DNA from 2 places in the Arvimicrobium flavum genome. Region 2 is predicted to be linked to the other one. Evidence: predicted binding sites of a transcription regulator. Region 2 holds the regulator's gene; the other holds the start of a gene.
What was found. Region 2 encodes LexA, which represses DNA repair genes until DNA is damaged. Its sites were predicted from a motif close to TGTTCNNNNTGTGTTCNG; they were not measured.

Region 1: PD284_RS04210 (ImuA family protein) is a predicted target of LexA. The motif match lies at 1,448-1,465, and genes of this name have one in related genera.

What each region holds. Positions count from the first base shown of each region.
Region 1 covers NZ_JAQGPN010000001.1:858,938-861,920, reverse strand. The annotation lists gene PD284_RS04225 (ATP-binding cassette domain-containing protein) at 1-284, opposite strand, end outside; gene PD284_RS04220 (DUF1737 domain-containing protein) at 620-826, shown strand; gene PD284_RS04215 (metallopeptidase family protein) at 885-1,307, opposite strand; gene PD284_RS04210 (ImuA family protein) at 1,483-2,463, shown strand; gene PD284_RS04205 (Y-family DNA polymerase) at 2,405-2,983, shown strand, end outside.
Region 2 covers NZ_JAQGPN010000001.1:3,299,225-3,302,207, reverse strand. The annotation lists gene PD284_RS15900 (ComEC/Rec2 family competence protein) at 1-793, shown strand, start outside; gene lexA (transcriptional repressor LexA) at 1,110-1,823, opposite strand; gene PD284_RS15890 (IlvD/Edd family dehydratase) at 2,001-2,983, opposite strand, start outside.

The DNA.
Region 1 (2,983 bases), 2.4 Mb from region 2:
TCGATCGACAGGTCGTGCGCCATGCGCACGGAATAGTCGGAGAGGTCGATCTCCCGGTCGCGCACGAAGATGCGCCCTGCGGTGGGCGTCAGAACGCCGGTCAGCACCTTGATCAGGGTGGATTTCCCGGCGCCGTTGTCGCCGATCAGCCCGACGGTCTCGTTCCTGCCGACGAAGAAGTCGATGTCGCGGAGCGCCTGGATCGCGCCGAAGAATTTCTGAACGCCCTCGAGCCGCACGATGTGCCGGTAGTCCGCGTCTGGCGCGTGTTCGACCAAGCTCATTCTTGCCGCGTCCTCCGGCATCAAGCTATCCGTAAGGCCGATCAGACTGCTTGCACTGAGATGCGGTCATGATCGCATCTCGCCCATCAAGCTCGGAGTGGCGTGCCATACCCGAGGAGGCTTGAGCCACAATAGCATAGCCGGCGGGGCCATTGCAGATGCCAATTGGGAGCCAACCCGGCGCGCCAGCGAAAGCCCTTGCAGGCCTGGGCGCGAGGGCCGCTTCAATTGGTCCCGCCTCCGCGGCCCTTGCCCGCTGGCTCTCCGCCGCGCTTTTCGCTAGCCTTCGTTCGATCGTCTTTGCAGGCGGTCGCATCCCGCAAAGGCTCTTTCCGATGAAACTCTACCGCTTCCTGACCGGCCCGGACGACGCCACCTTCTGCCACAAGGTGACCGCGGCGCTGAACCAGGGCTGGCACCTGTTCGGCTCGCCGACCTATGGCTTCGACGCCGAGGCGAAGGCGATGCGATGCGGGCAGGCCGTGGTGAAGGACATTGAGGGCAAGGACTACGAGCCGGGGATGAAGCTCTCGGAGCAGTGACGCGCTGGGCGCACGGCCAGAGGCGAGCGCTCCCAGGGAGCGCCCAATACGGCGGATCCTATTCCGCCGCTTCCTCGATGCGCTCCATGTCCTCGTCGGAGAGGCCGAAGTGGTGGCCGATCTCGTGGATCAGCACGTGGGTGACGATGTCGCCCAGGGTCTCCTCGTTCTCGGCCCAGTAGTCGAGGATGGCGCGGCGGTAGAGGGTGACGCGGTTCGGCCCCTCGCCGGTCGCGGGGGTCCAGCGCTCGGCGATGCCGCGGCCCTCGAACAGGCCGAGCAGGTCGAACGGCGTCTCCAGCGCCAGGTCGTCCATGATCTCGTCGGTCGGGAACTCGGCCATCTGGATGACGATCTCGCCGGTGAGCTTGCGGAATTCCTCCGGCAGGTGCGCGTAGGCCTCCAGCGCCAGGAACTCCATCTCCTCGATCGAGGGCGACAGCTGGTCGTGCCAGGCGCGGGTCTGATAGATGCGGGCCATGTTTTATCCTTTTGAGCGCATATAGCCTGTCGGTGTGGCGCTTTCGAGCCCCGATGGACATGCAGCGCGAGCCGGGGTCGAAACAGGAATAAATTCTTCTCCGAGTCTGCTTGACTCTTGGCCCGGCCTCTGGAATCCATAAGAACATAACAGGAACATAGCGGAAGCGAACGTCATGGCGAACCTCGCCGCGGCGCAGGAACTCATTTGCACCCTGCGTCGTAAAATCGCGAAGATCGAGGGCGTCCTGCCGGAGCCCCTGGCTTCCCCTGCGAAGCCGGGCGAGGAAACGATCGTATTGCGCCGGCAGGGCAGGCCGGAGAAGCCGAGGGTTCTGACCGGCGCCGGCCGTTTCGACGCCGCGCTGGACGGGCTTCCGTCTGCCGGGCTGGTCGAACTGCACGGGACTGTGACCCGGGATTCGGGCGCGGTGGCCGGCTTCGGCCTGGCGCTGGCCGGCCTGGCGGCAGGGCATTGCGGCCTTCCGCTGATCTGGATCGCCACCTCGGAAATCTTCCGGGAGGCCGGGCGGCCCTATGCGCCGGGGCTCGCCGAGCGGTTCGGCATCCTGCCCGACCGCCTCCTCATCGCCGAGGCCGAGAAACTCGCCGACGTGCTGTGGATCGCAGAGGAGGCGGCGAGCCTCGGCTCGCTCGCGGCCATCCTGCTGGAGATCCGCGGCAACCCCCGCGGCCTCGATCTCACCGCGACGCGGCGGCTGCACCGCCGGGCGCTTGCCGCCGGATGCCCGCTCTTCCTGCTGCGCCAGGGGGCGAGCGCGGAGCCGACCGCCGCTCCGGTCCGGCTTTCGGTCGCTCCTGCCGCCTCCGGCCTGCGCCACACGCTTGCCGGCCCGCTGCAGGGCTCCATCGGCCCGCCTGCCTTCCGGGTCGCCATCGACAAGAGCCGAATCCCCGTCCCGAGCCCTTTCACCTTGGAATGGAACCGCGACACCCGCGCCTTCGAGGAGAGAGACCATGACCTTGCCGCAAAGAATATTGTCGCTGTGGCTGCCGCTTCTCCCGACAGAGCGGATCCTGCGCCACCGCTTCGGCCGCTCCTGGCGTTCCCGGGTGCTGCAAGACACCCCGCCCCTGGTGGTCAGCCACCGCGAGGACAACGCCCAGAGGATCGCGTCCCTCGACGCGCAGGCTAGCGCGCTCAGGCTGAAGCCCGGCATGGGCATCGCAGAGGCCCGCGCGATGCATCCCGCGATCGAGGTGGTGGAGGCCGACCCCGAGGCCGACCGCCGGCTGCTCGAGAGCCTTGCCGACTGGTGCGACCGCTACACGCCGCTGGTCGCCCTCGACGGCGCTGACGGCCTTCTCCTCGACATCACCGGTTGCGCCCATCTCTTCGGCGGCGAGCGCGCCTTGCTCGACGATCTCTTGACGCGCCTCTTCCATCAGGGCTTCGAGGCGCGCGCCGGGCTGGCGTCGACGCCGGGGGCTGCCTGGGCGGCGGCGCGGTATGCGGGCAGCCGGATCGTGGCTCCCGGCGAGGAGGCCGAGTTGATCGCGCCGCTGCCGCTCGCCTCGCTGCGGCTCGAACCGGCCGTCTGCGCCGGCCTCGAAAGCGTCGGGCTGCGCACGGCGGGCGCCGTCATGAAGACGCCGCGCGCGCCGCTCGTCCGGCGCTTCGGCAAGAGCGTGACGCTGCGGCTCGACCAGGCGACG
Region 2 (2,983 bases):
CGCGCTGGTCCTCGCCACGCTGTTGACCACCTGGCTTCGGCTGCTGGCCGTCCCTTTCATCGCCGGCGGGCTGGTCCTGTGCTTCCTTCCTCCGACGCCCCGGCTGATCGTCTCGGAAGACGGGCGGCTGGCGGCGTTGCTGACGGAGGACGGACGCATCGCGCTCAACCGCTCAGGTCCGAACGATTTCACGCTCCGGAACTGGGAGTCGGCGATGGCGGCAAGCGGCGTGAGCAAGCCGATTCTGGTCGATCAGGCGGCCGACGGAGAGGCGTCCGCCATGCCTGCGGCCGGCGCAGACGATGTTGCGCGCTTCACCTGCACCAGATCGACCTGCGTGGCGCGACTCGACGGCGACCTCGTTGTCACGACGTCCGACCTGTCGATAGCACGCGCGGCCTGCGGCGATGCGGCGGTGCTGATCTTCGACGATCCGACCGTGGTCGACATTTGCCCGGCGACGGCTGGCCTTGTCATTACGCGTCGCGAGCTTGCACGTTGGGGCAGCGCGATGATCTTCCGCGAAACACTCCCCTCGCGCCGGAGCTATGCTGCTCCCAGCGACGATGCTGTCAGCGCCAATGCCGCCAATCCGCATGTCGCGCCAGGCTCGCAGGCGCTGCCCGTGGTTGAGTCGCAAAGATCAGGGCAACACGCCTATCGCGCCACCTTCGCGACTTTCGAGCCCTATCGCCCCTGGCACGTCCACCGACAATTTTCACGCGAGGCGAGAGGACTTCCGCCCTGGAAGCCGGACCCCGCGAAGGCAAAGCGCAAGCCCGCAGCAGGCTAGCGAACGCCAAGTCCAGCAGGCTCGCATCTCAGGTGCAGGGAAATGCCTGATACAAGCCCGGCGCGAGGGAGCCATTTGGGCGGCGGTTGGTCCAGGAGCGTCGGCGAGTGTAGCAAAGGCGCAGCGCCTAGGGCTGCGAAGTGCACTGATCAGGAGGAGGGGGCTCGCATTGCGATACGCGCCAGCGCCCAACTCAGCCCGCAAGGTTCCCGGAAAACAACCCTAACGGTCTGGGAAATGAAGAGCAATCCGCGCGTGCGCGCAACCAAGAGCCTCGCGCACGCGGGCGCAAGCGCCGACACATGCGTCGCCTCGCTCAGTATTTTCTGATCAGTCCGACCAGCTTGCCCTGCACCTTCACCCGATCCGGCCCGAAGATGCGTGTCTCGTAGGCCGGATTGGCGGCCTCCAGCGCGATCGATGCGCCCTTGCGACGAAACCGCTTCAGGGTCGCCTCCTCATCATCGACCAGGGCCACGACGATTTCGCCCGGATTGGCGTTGCTGGCATTCTTGATGATCACCGTATCGCCGTCCAGAATGCCGGCCTCGATCATCGAATCGCCCTTGACCTCCAGCGCATAGTGCTCGCCGCCGGAGAGCATTTCCGGGGGCACGGCGATGGAATGCGTCTTGTGCTGGATGGCGTCGATCGGCACACCCGCCGCGATGCGCCCCATTACGGGGATCGAGACGGCGGAGGATTCGTCGTCATTGCCGGCGATCGGCCGCTTGGGTGGTTCCGTCTTGCGGCCAAGGCTGCCCTCGATGACGCTCGGAGAGAATTTTCGGGGCTGGCCCAATCCGGGAGCCATGGCCTCGGGCAGCTTGATCACTTCGAGCGCGCGCGCCCGGTTAGGCAGACGGCGGATGAAGCCGCGCTCCTCGAGCGCCGTGATCAGGCGGTGGATTCCGGATTTCGATGCGAGGTCCAGCGCCTCCTTCATCTCGTCGAACGAGGGAGGGACGCCGGCTTCCCGGAGGCGCTGGTTGATGAACACCAGAAGTTCAAGTTGCTTGCGCGTCAGCATTTCGCGGCCCCTGTGAATCGCATCAAAACAAAACCAGAACAATCACTATCTGTTCCAGTTGTGTTCCGCAACTGTTTAAATTTTAATGAATGCGTTCAGAAAGCCGAAAGTTAGTTGTCGCGCGTTTGGTTCTCCCGTTCGCAATTGCGTGAAGAAGGCTATGGATGGTGGGCCGGTTCAGAACGATACCTTGCTCGGCTGAATGCGCGTCGCGCCGACGAGGAAGTCGAAGTCCACGCCCTGATGGGCTTGCTGGACCGAGTTGATGAACATGTGGCCGTAGCCCCTTTCGAAATACGGCGGGGGCAGCACCAGCTCTGCGTGGCGTCGCTGCAACTCGGCTTCGTCAACCTTGAGCTCCAGGCTGCGCGATGCGACGTCCAGAACGATCTCGTCCCCGGTGCGCACGAGGGCCAGAGGGCCGCCGATGGCGGATTCCGGCGATACGTGCAGCACCACCGTTCCGTATGCGGTGCCGCTCATCCGCCCATCCGAAATGCGCACCATGTCGGTCACGCCCTGTGCGAGCAGCTTGGCTGGGAGTGTCAGGTTGCCCACCTCCGGCATGCCCGGATAACCGACGGGGCCGGCGTTCAGCAGCACCAGCACGGTGTCCGCGTCGACCTCCAGGTCCGGATCATCGATGCGCGCGCGATAGTCGTCGGCGTTGTCGAAGACGAGCGCCTTGCCGCGATGACTCATCAGGCGTGGCGAAGCCGCCGATGGTTTGAGCACCGCGCCTTCAGGCGCGAGGTTGCCGCGCAGAACGACAATCCCGCCCAGTTCGGTGACGGGATCGTCGCGACGCCGGATCACGGCGTCGTCATAGCAATCGGCGCGCTTGAGCCTGTCCCCGATCGCAGCGCCTTCTACCGTGCGCGCGGAGAGGTCCAACCGGTCTTCGATGCGCTTCATCAGCGCGGCCAGGCCGCCGGCGTAGTAGAAATCCTCCATCAGGAAGCGGCCGGAAGGTTTGAGGTCGACAAGGCATGGCACGTCCGCGCCGAGCCTGTCCCAATCGTCGAGCGTGAGCGGCACCCCGAGACGGCCCGCCAGCGCAAGCAGATGCACCACCGCGTTCGTCGATCCACCGATGGCGCCGTTGACGACGATAGCATTCTCGAAGGCTGCTCGCGTGAGGATGCGCGAGATGGTCGTGC